Regions from separate parts of the Streptomyces coelicoflavus genome, predicted to be linked through region 3. Evidence: riboswitches for the same ligand, from Rfam matches in the RefSeq annotation. Region 3 holds a riboswitch; each other region holds the start of a gene.

Region 1 (4,267 bases), 1.0 Mb from region 3:
GGACGAGGCGGCCGCACGGGCGGTCGGTGACCGGCGCGCGGTGGCGACCGCGATCGGCAAGGCGGCCCTCGTCTCCCGCGGCACCCCCGTCGCCACCCTCGCCGGCCTGGCGGCGCCCGGCCCGGTGCCCCGCCGGGTGGCCGCCCTGCTGGGCCCCGCCCCCGCCGTCCGCACCTGGCCCCCGGCGTTCACGTCGGTGGGGCTGGCGGCATGGGCCGCGGCCGCCGGAACCGCCGTCTCGGCGATGTCGTCCGCGAACGCCGCCGTCACGATGTTCCTCATCCTGCGGGCCGCGACGCCGTTCTGAGCGGCCCTCACTCCCTGACGGGCGGGATCGGGATTTCAGGAACGTGCAGGTCGCAGAGGTGCTGCCGAAACTTCCTCACTCGATCGGGTGAGGAACCAATCCGGGCCGGGGCCTGCTCCGGATTCCCCGTGTGAGGGAAGAACCGAGACCGTGCCGACAGCGAACCGGCGGCTGACCCCGGATCCGGGTCGGCCGGCCGCCGCGTAACGGCACCGCCAACTCGGCGGTCCGCCGCACACCACTTCAGTTCCGTACCACGCCTCCGCACCAACGCAGCCTTCGCGCTGCCCGTTTTCAGGGAGATTATCCATGAACGCCCGTATTCGTCGCTCTGCCGTCGCCGTCGTCGCGGCCGCCCTCCTGCCCCTGTCCCTGGCCGCCTGCTCCGACGACGGCGACAGCGGCTCCTCGGACTCCGCGCAGGCCGCCTCCTCGGCCCCCGCGGCGACCGACGACCAGTCGGCCGACACCTCCGGCGGCATGGAGGACTCCGACGAGCCCTTCGGTCCGGCCTGCTCCACGGTGCCGAAGGAGGGCGCCGGTTCGTTCGACGGCATGGCCAAGGACCCGGTCGCCACGGCCGCCTCGAACAACCCGGCCCTGTCCACGCTGGTGACCGCGGTGAAGAAGGCCGGTCTGGTCGACACGCTCAACAACGCCGAGAACATCACCGTGTTCGCGCCCACCAACGACGCCTTCGCCAAGATTCCGAAGGCCGACCTGGACAAGGTCCTGAACGACAAGGAGATGCTCACCAACATCCTGACCTACCACGTCGTCGGCCAGAAGCTCGCGCCCAAGGACCTGGAGAACGGCTCCTTCGAGACGCTTCAGAAGTCCAAGCTGACCACCTCGGGCTCGGACGAGTCCTACAAGGTCAACGACTCCGCCAAGGTCGTCTGCGGCAACGTGAAGACCGCCAACGCCAACGTGTACATCATCGACACGGTCCTCATGCCCAAGAGCTGACGCGCGGGCCCCGGGAGCGGGTCGGGCAGTGGCCCGCTTCCCGGCGGGGCGGTGGCCCTGTGGTAGCTTGCGGAAGCCAGTCGAACCCACCTGGTGGGTCAGGGAATCCGGTGCGAATCCGGAACTGACGCGCAGCGGTGAGGGGGACGGGCGGAACACGGGCCACTGGGCGGCGCAGGCCGTCCGGGAAGGCGTTCCGTCCGGCCGAACCCGAGTCCGAAGACCTGCTGGCACCCGTGCCGCGTGCGGCGCGGGCCGCATCGTACGGACGGGCTTCGCGCATGAGCCCTCGACGCCAGAGGATCCTCCTTGCCCGCAGCACGCCCCGCCGGCCCCCGGCGACTTCTCCTTCCCTGGCTTCCTCGGCATTCCCGGCTTTCCCGCCGCGCCCTCCGCGGTCCCGTACTGCTGCTGTCCGGCGCCCTGCTGGCCTCCGGCTGCGGTTCCGGTGCGGCCACCGACGACGCGGGTGTCGCGTCCGGGGCGACCGACGCGGCCGGCTACCCGCGCACCGTCCGGGACTGCGGGCAGGACGTCCGGGTCACCGCCCCGCCGCGACGGGCGGTCTCCCTCAACCAGGGCACCACGGAGATCCTGCTGTCGCTCGGCCTCGCCGACCGCATGGCGGGCACCGCCACCTGGACCGACCCGGTCATGAAGGGACTGGAGAAGACGAACGCCGGTGTCCCCCGGCTCGCCGACGACATGCCGTCCTTCGAGACGGTCCTGGACGCGGAACCCGACTTCGTCGCCGCCTCCTTCGCCTCCACCCTCGGCACCGGCGGGGTGGCCACCCGGGAACGGTTCACGGAACTCGGCGTGCCGGCCTACCTGTCCCCGTCCGACTGCGTGGGCAAGGACAACAGCGGCGACGGCGACGGCGTCCGGGACCAGGCCCTGACCATGGACACCGTCTACGGCGAAGTCCGCGACCTGGCCCGCCTCTTCGGTGTGGAGCGGCGCGGCGACGAACTCGTCGCCGACCTCAAGTCCCGGATCGACAGGGCCACGTCGGGCGTCGACGCCTCCGGTGTCTCCCTCATGTACTGGTTCGCCAACTCCACCTCGCCCTACCTGGCGGGCTGCTGCGGCGCACCCGGCGTCATCACCCGCGCGGTCGGCGCCGAGAACGCCATGGACGACACCCACGAGGAGTGGCCGCAGGTGGGCTGGGAGACCGTCGCCGACCGGGACCCCGACGTCCTGGTCCTCGGCGACCTCACCCGCAAGTCACAGACGGCCGAGACCGCGGCGAAGAAGATCGAGTTCCTGGAGTCCGACCCCGTGACCAGGAACATGACCGCCGTCCGCGAGAAGCGCTACGTGCTGCTCAGCGGGCAGGCCATGAACCCCACCATCCGGACCGTCGAGGGCGTCGAACAGGTGGCGGCGGCGCTGCGCGAGTTCGGGCTCGCCGAGTGACGTCCGCGAGCGAGGCGGCCCCCGCCTCCGTCCCCGGCGTCCGCGCCTCCCGCCGCGCGCCCCTCGCGTGGGCGGCGGCCGGGATCGTGGCCCTCGCCGCATCCGTGGCCGTGGCCGTCACCATCGGCCCGGCGGACATCGAGGTCGCCGACGTGTGGTCCGTGATCGCCGCCCACCTCGGCGCCGGCACCACCGCCGGGGAGGTGTCGCCGATCCGCGACGGCATCGTCTGGGACCTGCGGCTGCCCCGCACCCTCCTCGCCGCGGTGTGCGGTGCCGGACTCGCCGTGTGCGGGGCCGTGCTCCAGTCCCTGCTGCGCAACCCGCTCGCCGACCCCTTCGTCCTGGGGGTCTCCTCCGGCGCCTCGACGGGCGCCGTCCTGGTCGTCGTGCTCGGCGTGGGCGGCGGTGCCCTGTCCGTGCCGGGCGGGGCCTTCATCGGTGCGGTCTGCTCCTTCGCGCTGGTGCTGCTGCTCAGCCACAGCCTCGGCGGCACCACGGACCGCGTGGTGCTCGCGGGCGTGGCGGCGATGCAGCTCTTCTCCGCGCTCACCTCCTTCGTGATCATGACCGCCGCCGACGCCGAGACCACCCGCGGCGTGCTGTTCTGGCTGCTCGGCTCGCTCGGCGGCGCCGGCTGGAGCGACGTGTGGACCACCGCCGCGGTCCTGGCCCTCGTCCTGGCCGTGTGCCTCGGCCACGCCAGGACGCTGGACGCCTTCGCCTTCGGCCGGGACGCGGCGGCCGCGCTCGGCGTCCGGGTGGCCCGCACCCGGCTGGTGCTGCTGTGCGCCACCGCCCTGCTCACCGCCGCCCTGGTCGCCTCGGCCGGCGCCATCGGCTTCGTCGGCCTGGTGCTGCCGCACGCGGTACGGGCGCTCACCGGGCCCGGTCACGCCAGGCTGCTGCCGGTCTGCGCACTCGCCGGCGCCGTGTTCCTGGTGTGGGTCGACACCCTGGCCCGTACCGTCCTCGCCCCCCAGGAGGTCCCGGTGGGCGTGGTGACGTCGCTGATCGGCGTGCCGGCCTTCGTGCTCGTCCTGTACCGGGGCCGGAGGACACGGTGACCCTGAACGCCGAGCGGGTCTCCCGCACCGCCGGTGGCCGGCTCGTCCTGGACGGCGTCGACCTGAGCCCGCGCACCGGCGCCACGACGGGGCTGCTCGGCCCCAACGGCTCCGGCAAGTCCACCCTGTTGCGGCTGCTCGCCGGGGTACTCGCCCCGACCGCCGGCCTGGTCACCCTGGACGGACGCCCCCTGGACCGGGTGGCCCGCCGGGACGTCGCCCGGCGTGTCGCGGTGGTCGAACAGCAGACGGACACCCAGGTGGAACTGACGGTCCTGGACGTCGTCCGGCTCGGCCGCATCCCGCACCGCCGGGCCTGGGCACCGGCGTCGGCCGCCGACGAGGAGGCGGTCCTGGACGCCCTCGACCGCACCGGTCTCACCGACCGGGCCGACCGCCTCTGGCACACCCTCTCCGGCGGCGAACGCCAGCGCGTCCAGATCGCCCGCGCCCTCGCCCAGCAGCCGCGCGAACTCCTACTCGACGAGCCGACCAACCACCT
Region 2 (4,267 bases), 460 kb from region 3:
TGCGGCAGACCCTGCTCAGCCCCGGCTACCGGCGGCTGTTGCTGCTGTGCGTGCTGCTGGGCGTTCCCATCGCGCTGGCCTGCTTCTTCTTCGTCGGACTCCAGCACGAGTTGCAGCACTGGGTGTGGACCTCGCTGCCCGAGGCGGCCGGTTACGACGCCCCGCCGTGGTGGTGGCCGCTGCCCGCGCTGGTGCTCGCCGGGCTGGTCCTGGCGCCGATCGTGACCCGGATGCCGGGCGGTGGCGGCCATCTGCCGGTGAACGGTCTGGGCGGCGCGCCCGTCGGCCCCCGCGCGCTGCCCGGCGCGGTGCTCGCCGCGCTGGCCACGCTGCCGCTGGGCGTGGTCCTGGGCCCGGAGGCTCCGCTGATGGCCGTCGGCAGCGGGCTCGCCCTGCTGGCGCTGCGGCGGGCGGGCGCGGGCGGCGACCAGCGGGCGGGCGCGATCCTCGCCACGGCCGGCTCCACCGCCGCGATCTCCACCATCCTCGGGGGCCCGATCGCGGCGGCGGTGCTGCTCATCGAGGGCGCGGGACTGGCCGGCACCCAGCTGGTCGCCCTGCTGCTGCCCTGTCTGCTGGCCAGCGCGACGGGCGCCCTGGTGTTCACCGGCTTCGGGCAGTGGACGGGGCTCGAGATCGGCGCGCTGGCCCTGCCCGAGCTGCCGCCGCAGGCCGGTCCGGACTCGGGCGACTTTCTGTGGGGCCTGCCCACCGCCGCCCTGATCGCCGTACTGGTCACGCTGGCCCGCGGCCTGGGGCACCGCACCGTGGCCTGGACCCGGCACCGCACGGCCGCCCGCACCGTCGCCTGCGCCACGGCGGTCGGTGTCTGTGTCGCCGCGTACGCGCTGATCACCGGCCGCTCCCCGGCCGAGGCGGCGCTGTCCGGCCAGGCCACCCTCGCCCAGCTCGCCGCGCACCCGCATGCCTGGTCGGTGGGGGCTCTGGTCGCGCTGGTCGTGTGCAAGGGCCTGGCCTGGGGCATCGCGCTGGGCGCGCTGCGCGGCGGCCCGATCTTTCCGTCCGTGCTGCTGGGCGCGGCGACCGCCCTGGCCTGTTCCGGACTGCCCGGGTTCGGCGCGACCCCGGCCCTCGCCCTCGGCATCTCCGCCGCGGCGGCCGCGGTGACGGGACTGCCCCTGGCCAGCGCGGTCCTGGCGGTGCTGCTGATGGGCCGGGACGCCCACGACCAGACGCCGCTGATCGTCATGGCGTCGGTCGTCGCCTTCGTGGTCGCCCAGCTGGTGCGCCGGACCAAGCCGGAGGCGGGCGGGGCGGCGCCCGGCGGAGCACCGGCGCCGGGAGCGGCACGGTGACCGGCCGCCGGCCCGCGCCCCGCTTCGAGCCCCGGCCGCGCGCCGGCCGCCGTACCGGCTGGGACGCCGTCCGGCCCTGGCTGGTACGGGCCGGGATCGCGGTCGCCGTGGTCGTGGCCTACTTCCTGCTCCCCCTGGACCACCTGGGTCCGCAGCGGCCCGTGCTGAGCTGGACGCTGTTCGCCCTGCTGCTGACCGTCGTGGCCGTACTGCTGCTCCGGCAGATCCGGCACGTCCTCCTGGACCGTCCGGACAGCCGGCCGGGGGTGGTCATCTCGCTGCTGATCGTGCTGTCCGTGCACGTCTTCTCGGCCACGTACTACGCCCTCGCCAAGCAGCCGGGCGAGTTCAGCGGACTGCACACCCGGCTCGACGCGCTGTACTTCACCGTCGTGACGCTCGCGACCGTCGGGTACGGGGACATCACCCCGCGGGGCCAGGCCGCGCGACTGGTGACCGTCCTTCAGATCGTCTACAGCTTCGTCTTCCTCACGGCCGCGGCGACCGCGCTGACCACCCGGCTGCGGGACGTGGTGGTCCGCCGGCCCGAGCGGGGCCGGTCCCGCTGAGGCGGGGTGCCCCGCACCACAGGCGCGGGGAGATCTTCGCCACCCCGGGCGAGGACGGGCGACGGCGGCCGCCGGACCGGCGGGGCCGGGCGTTTCCGCAGCCCCGGGGCCTGCCGGGCGATCCGGCCGGATGCGGGGCGGGCCCGGGGCGTGGTTGTGCGCACCCCTGTGGGAGCACTACTGTCGCCACGCCTTGGTGAACGGGAAATCCGGTGTGATGCCGGTGCGGCCCTCGCCACTGTGAATCGGGAAGTCCGGCTCCGGCCCTGGCGGGCAGCCACTGGATCGCTTGCGATCCGGGAAGGCGGAGCACGGGCGGTGGTACCCGTAAGCCAGGAGACCGGCCAAGGCGCGTCGTCCATCCACGAGGTGCTGGAGAGGGTCTGCTGAGCCATGCACATAGCCGAGGGCTTTCTGCCACCGGCGCACGCGATCGCCTGGGGTGTCGCGTCCGCGCCGTTCGTCGTCCACGGAGTACGGTCACTCACCCGTGAGGTCAGGGAGCATCCGGAGAGCACACTGCTCCTCGGCGCCTCCGGAGCCTTCACGTTCGTCCTGTCGGCCCTGAAACTGCCGTCCGTCACCGGGAGTTGCTCCCATCCGACCGGCACCGGTCTGGGCGCGATCCTGTTCCGGCCGCCGATCATGGCGGTGCTCGGCACCATCACGCTGCTCTTCCAGGCGCTGCTGCTCGCCCACGGCGGGCTGACCACGCTCGGCGCCAACGTCTTCTCGATGGCGATCGTCGGCCCCTGGGCCGGGTACGGCGTCTACCGGCTGCTGCGCCGCTGGGACGTGCCGCTGATGGTCACCGTGTTCTTCGGCGCGTTCGTCGCCGACCTGTCCACGTACTGCGTCACCAGCGTGCAGCTGGCGCTGGCCTTCCCCGACCCGGGCAGCGGATTCCTGGGCGCGCTCGGCAAGTTCGGCTCGATCTTCGCCGTCACGCAGATCCCGCTGGCGGTGAGCGAGGGCCTGCTCACGGTGATCGTGATGCGGCTGCTCGTGCAGTCCAGCAGGGGCGAACTGACGCGGCTGGGCGTGCTGCTGACGAAGACGGCCACCGCGGGCGCCAAGTCCGGGGCGGTGGCCCGATGAGCCGGAACGCGAGGATCAACGCCCTGCTGCTGCTCGCCGTGGCCGCGCTGGCGGTGCTGCCGCTGGCGCTGGGGCTCGGCGACCACAAGGAGGAGCCGTTCGCCGGGTCCGACGCGGAGGCGGAGACGGCGATCACCGAGATCGAGCCGGACTACGAGCCGTGGTTCTCCCCGCTGTACGAACCGCCGTCCGGGGAGGTGGAGTCGGCGCTGTTCGCCCTCCAGGCCGCGCTCGGCGCGGGCGTGCTGGCGTACTACTTCGGCCTGCGCCGGGGCCGTCGGCAGGGCGAGGAGCGGGCGTTGGCGGCTTCCGGGGACGCGACGGCACCGGGGAACACCCCCGAAGGGGACTGAGTGCTGCCGATCGACGCGGCGGCGCACGCCAGTCGGTGGCGCCGCCGCCATCCCGTGGACAAGGCCGTGCTCGGTCTCGGTCTGACCGTGCTCGCGATCTCGCTGCCGCCCTGGCCGGGCGCGGCGCTGGTGCTGGTGGCGGCGCTGACGGTGCTGCTCGGTCCGGCGGGCGTGCCGGGGCGCCGGCTGTGGCGGGCCTACCGGGTGCCGCTGGGCTTCTGCGTGACGGGGGCGCTGCCGCTCCTCGTGCAGGTCGGGGGCCCGGAGGGGTTCCTGTCGGCGGCCGACGGCGGTGCGGTGCGCGCGGGTGAGCTGCTGCTGCGCACCTCGGCGGCCTCGCTGGGGGTGCTGCTGTTCGCGTTCACCACGCCGATGTCCGACCTGCTGCCCCGGCTGGTGCGGGCCGGGGTGCCCGCGCCGGTCGTGGACGTGGCGCTGGTGACGTACCGGATGAGTTTCCTGCTGCTGGACTCCGTGCACCGGATCCGGCAGGCGCAGGCCGCGCGGCTGGGCCACACCACGCGGGCGGCGGCCTGGCGTTCGCTCGGCGGGCTCGGCGCCACCGCGTTCGTACGGGCCTTCGACCGGGCGGCGCGGCTCCAGTCGGGGCTCGCCGGGCGCGGCTACGACGGCACCCTGCGCGTGCTGGTGCCCGAGGCCCGCGTGTCGGTGCCGTTCACGGCGGCGAGCCTCGCGCTCCTCGCGGCGCTGGCCGGCCTCACCCTCGTACTGGAAGGACCCCTGTCGTGAGTGAACCGGTGCGGTCACCGGAACCGGCCGCGGACCCGGCCCCGGACCTGGTCGCCCTGCGGGGCGCGTCGTTCGCCTACGAGGAGGGGCCGGACGTGCTGGCGGGCCTGGACTTCGCGGTGCGCGAGGGGCGGGCGCTGGCGCTGCTCGGCCGCAACGGCAGTGGCAAGACCACGCTGAT
Region 3 (4,267 bases):
ACAGGCGGGCGCGAAAGCGGGCCACGTCCAGCCCCATCGTGCTGGCCGCCTCCTCGCCGGCCAGCAGCAGGTTCAGGTTGCGGGCCTGCACCATGAGGACGCCGATGCCGAGGAGCAGGGCGGCACTCGGCAGCCACAGCGTGCCCCAGTTGACGCCGCCGAGACCGCCGAGGGTCCAGGCGAGGACCGCGCGGGCCTCGTTGCCCCGGTCGGTGGTGAGCAGGAGCAGATCGAGTACCGCGGTGAGTACCGCAGCGATAGCCACTCCGGACAGCACGAGCCGCGACGAGGTGATGCGTCCGCCGGTGCGCGCGGTGGCGTACACGAGCACGAGTGCGCCCAGGGCGCCCAGGAAGGCGGCCACCGACAGGGAGGCCGGTCCGAAGAGGGCGAACCCGAACACGATCACCGAGACCGCACCGAGTGAGGCCCCGGAGGAGACGCCGAGCAGGTACGGCTCGGCGAGCGGGTTGCGCACCAGGGCCTGCAGGGCGGTGCCGATCACCGCGAGGCCGGCGCCCGTGACCGCTCCGAGCAGCACGCGCGGTGCCCGCACGTCCAGCACGATGGTCTCCCGGGCCCGCGACCAGTCCGGCTCCTGCCAGTCGGCGCCCAGCGCGTGCGTCACGATGCCCCACACCTGGTCCGGCGGTACATGCACGGAGCCGATCGCGAGGCCCGCCGTGGCGGAGACGGCGAGCAGGGCGGTGAGTACGAGCAGCGTGACGCCGAGCCGCGTACGGCCCTGTCCTGGTCCGGTGGACTCACGCCGTCGCAGCGCCCCTTCGGCGGGCGCGCCGGTGGCGGCCTGGGTCACCGGAAGCTCTCCGGGTGCAGCCCGCGGGCCAGGTCGTCGACCGCGTAGGCCGAGCGGATGCCGACCAGGGTGGCGGTCAGCGGCAGGACGACGAACCGCTTGTTCCTGATGGCGGGTACGTCGGCGAGCGCGGGCTGGGAGAGCAGGTACTTCTTCTTCTCCTGGACGCTTCCGGCGCCGGCGTAGTCATAGATGGCGATGACTTCCGGCCTGCGCTCGACGACCTGCTCCCAGGAGACGTCACCGAAGACGTCGTCCAGGTCGGCGAAGACGTTCCTGCCGCCGGCCAGTCGGATCAACTCGGTGCCCAGGCCCTTGCCGCCCGCGGTGAAGGCGCTCTTGTCGCCGCTGTCGTAGACGAAGACGGGCACCTCGTGCTCGCCCTCGACCTCGGCTGCGGCCTCCGCGACGCGGCTTCGCAGGTCGGTGACCAACTTGTCGGCCCGGTCCGGGACTCCGAAGATCTTGCCGATGGTCCGGATCTCGTCGTAGGTGTCCTTCATCGTCACCTGCCCTTTGCCGCAGTACTCGCGGTTGAGGTAGGTATCGATGCCGGCGTCGGCGAACGCCTTGCGGGACCGGCCCTCCTTCTCGGCGAAGGCGCTGCCGTAGCCGCCGTAGACGAAGTCGGGTTCGGCGTCCAGGATCTTCTCGAACGACGGTTCCCTCTCCGCCAGTTCGGGGATCGCCTCGTAGTCCTTCTTCAGCTCGGGCAGCACGGCGGAGTCGGGGAAGGCCGTGCCGACCATGCGGTCCCCGAGGCCGAGCGCGAGCATGAGCTCCGCCGGGTGCTGGTGGATGGTGACCACCCGCGACGGCGGCCTGTCGTACGTCGTCCTCACGCCGCAGTTGTCGATGGTGACCGGGAAGCCCGCGGGCGCGGCAGCGGTGGCCTTCGCGTCCCGGTCGCCGTCGTCGGACGCACCGCATGCGGCGGTCAGCAGCACTGAGGAAAGGGCCACGGCCGCGGCCGTGGCACGAAGGAACCCGCGCGTGCGGGCAGGGGTGAGCAAGGGGGACACGTGAAGCCTCCTGGAGTCCGCGCTCCTCGGATCGGGCCCGCGACGGACCAGTGTCCTGACTCCCGGATCGACGTTCCCTCCGCCTTCCCGCGCGGTGCGCAGTGGCATGTCGGAGGGGCGCTCCCCGGTCACAGTGGCGGGACCGTGCCGGAATCGCACCGGCTTCCTGTCTCCCGTCGCGGCGATGACCAGGTGATCCTACGGTCCCCCGAGCCGACGGCGAAAGGGCTGCCGAACCCTGCCTGCTCGGCCGTCCGCCGCAGCTCCACCGCGCTGTACACGAACCACGCCAAGGTGGCCCGAGTCACCCGCTCGCCCCGGACCAGCACCCACTCGCTGCGCAGCCGCGCCCGCTCGTCCAGCACGGTGTCGGTCTGCCTGTCACGTACGGCGGCCTTGTCCCGGGTCAGCCGCAGGACGGCTGGGGGCTGCTGTTCCACGTCCTGCTGTACGGAACCGACGTCTGGTACGGGGAGTGGCCGCGCACCGTCCTGTGGCCGCTGCGACTTCCCGTCGAGGTCCTGCTGTTGCTCCGTCTGGCGGAGCCGCGCGATGGGATGATGTCCGACGACAGGGCGACGGCGGACGAGGAAGCCGGTGCGAATCCGGCGCGGTCCCGCCACTGTGATCGGCGAGCGAGTCCCGACAGGCCACTGCCCGGCAGCGGGTGGGAAGGCCGGGACGAGCGTCGACCCGAGAGCCAGGAGACTCACGCGGTCGCCTCCTCGACGGACCACCGGGGCGGATCTCCCCGGAGAGAGGGACGGCACCGCATGCCCGCAACGCCGACCGGACGAACGACGCACGACGCGAGGACCGAGGCGGGGGCCGGCGACGTGCCGTGCCGCATCGTCGTGTGCCGCGACTGCTGCTGCGGCACCCGCAAGGTGACCGGCGTCGACCACGCGGCCCAGACCGAGCACCTGCGCACCGCGGCACCGGTACGCGTCTCCGACTGCCTCGACGTCTGCGACCAGGCCAACGTCATCGTCGTACTGCCTTCCGCCGAAGGCCGTGCCGCCGGTGCCCGTCCCGTCTGGCTCGGACTGGTCAACGACCCGGACGCGACCGAGGACATCGCCGCCTGGGCCCGCGCGGGCGGACCCGGCGTGGCACCCCTGCCGGACATCCTCGACCTGTACGCCATCACGCCGCCGCGACGGCGTACGGCCTCCTGACCGCACGGACGAACAGCTGGAAGGAGGGCCAGAAGCGTGCACGGAGCCCGTGCCTCAACCGCGTCCGTCACCGCCGCCCTGCACGACGTGGCCGGCCTCGGCGGTTTCTTCGCCCTGCAGACCGGCGGCCGGGACGACGGCTGGTATCCGGTCGCCCGCTCCTACGTGGCGGGTTTCACCGACCTCGCCGAAGCCGTCGCACGCCGCCACCGCACTCCGGAACCCCGCGTCGACGCCTCCATCGCCCAGCTCGGGCACGCCGCCCGCCTCTGGTCACCGGCCCTGGCCTGCGTCGTCCTGCACGGGATCGTCCTCGATCTGGAGGGACTGCAGCGGGCCGACGACGGACCGGCCCTCCGGGTCCCTCACCCGGCCGGCTGGTACGCCGACCGGCTCGACGGCGGTGCCCGCGCCCTGTATGAGCAGGTGACGGGCCACCTGTCGGCACTCGCCGACGGACTGCGCGTCAAGATCGCTCCACGCCTGCTGGACGGCAACTCGGCCTCGGCGCTCGCCGGTGCGGCCCACGCCCTGCTCGTACTCCGTCCAGCCGTCCGCGGACCGCTCACCGATCTCACGACCGCGCTGCTGGACACCGGACGCCTGGCGGGCACCGGAGTGCTCACCGGCCCCGACCTCATGTTCCGCCGCCGAAGCTGCTGCCTCTACTACCGCGCGCCGGACGGCTCGAAGTGCGGTGACTGCGGGCTGGCCGATGGTGTGCCCCGCCGAGCCCTGCGATGAGGTACATGCGTTCCGGGCTGTGCCGCTCACCGGGCCGGAAGCCGTGTGCCCGGCCCGGTGAGCCGGGGGTCAGGAGCGGGACAGCTCGTCACGGACGGTGCGGGCGGCGGCCACCAGGTGCTCGAGCGAGGCACGGGTCTCGGGCCAGGCGCGGGTCTTCAGGCCGCAGTCGGGGTTGACCCAGAGCCGTTCGGCGGGGATGGCCTCGAGGCCGGTACGCAGGAGTTCCGCGGCCTCGTCGGTACTCGGGACGCGCGGGGAGTGGATGTCGTACACGCCGGGTCCGGCCTCGCGCGGGTAGCCGTGGGCGGCGAGTTCGCGGGCGACCTGCATGTGGGAGCGGGCGGCCTCCAGGCTGATGACGTCGGCATCGAGGTCGTCGATGGCCTGGACGATGTCGCCGAACTCGGCGTAGCACATGTGGGTGTGGATCTGGGTGTCCGGGCGGACGCCGGACGTGGTGAGCCGAAAGGCTTCGGTGGCCCAGGCCAGGTATCCGGCCCGGT

Evidence for each region. Region 3 has a riboswitch for cobalamin ahead of OHA99_RS05920 ((2Fe-2S) ferredoxin domain-containing protein). Riboswitches for the same ligand answer to the same signal wherever they lie in the genome.
Region 1: another riboswitch for cobalamin. It lies ahead of OHA99_RS01500 (ABC transporter substrate-binding protein); the one in region 3 lies ahead of OHA99_RS05920 ((2Fe-2S) ferredoxin domain-containing protein).
Region 2: another riboswitch for cobalamin. It lies ahead of OHA99_RS07820 (energy-coupling factor ABC transporter permease); the one in region 3 lies ahead of OHA99_RS05920 ((2Fe-2S) ferredoxin domain-containing protein).

Annotation. Positions count from the first base shown of each region.
Region 1 is NZ_CP108218.1:331,627-335,893, reverse strand. Features, by position in the region: gene OHA99_RS01510 (M56 family metallopeptidase) at 1-307, shown strand, start outside; gene OHA99_RS01505 (fasciclin domain-containing protein) at 617-1,276, shown strand; cobalamin riboswitch at 1,337-1,523, shown strand; gene OHA99_RS01500 (ABC transporter substrate-binding protein) at 1,586-2,698, shown strand; gene OHA99_RS01495 (FecCD family ABC transporter permease) at 2,695-3,765, shown strand; gene OHA99_RS01490 (ABC transporter ATP-binding protein) at 3,762-4,267, shown strand, end outside.
Region 2 is NZ_CP108218.1:1,788,749-1,793,015, forward strand. Features, by position in the region: gene OHA99_RS07810 (chloride channel protein) at 1-1,316, shown strand, start outside; gene OHA99_RS07815 (potassium channel family protein) at 1,313-1,885, shown strand; cobalamin riboswitch at 2,063-2,249, shown strand; gene OHA99_RS07820 (energy-coupling factor ABC transporter permease) at 2,279-2,983, shown strand; gene OHA99_RS07825 (energy-coupling factor ABC transporter substrate-binding protein) at 2,980-3,336, shown strand; gene cbiQ (cobalt ECF transporter T component CbiQ) at 3,337-4,086, shown strand; gene OHA99_RS07835 (ATP-binding cassette domain-containing protein) at 4,083-4,267, shown strand, end outside.
Region 3 is NZ_CP108218.1:1,331,805-1,336,071, reverse strand. Features, by position in the region: gene OHA99_RS05935 (FecCD family ABC transporter permease) at 1-817, opposite strand, end outside; gene OHA99_RS05930 (ABC transporter substrate-binding protein) at 814-1,839, opposite strand; tRNA gene OHA99_RS05925 (tRNA-OTHER) at 1,974-2,047, opposite strand; cobalamin riboswitch at 2,425-2,550, shown strand; gene OHA99_RS05920 ((2Fe-2S) ferredoxin domain-containing protein) at 2,613-3,017, shown strand; gene OHA99_RS05915 ((2Fe-2S)-binding protein) at 3,054-3,761, shown strand; gene metE (5-methyltetrahydropteroyltriglutamate--homocysteine S-methyltransferase) at 3,831-4,267, opposite strand, start outside.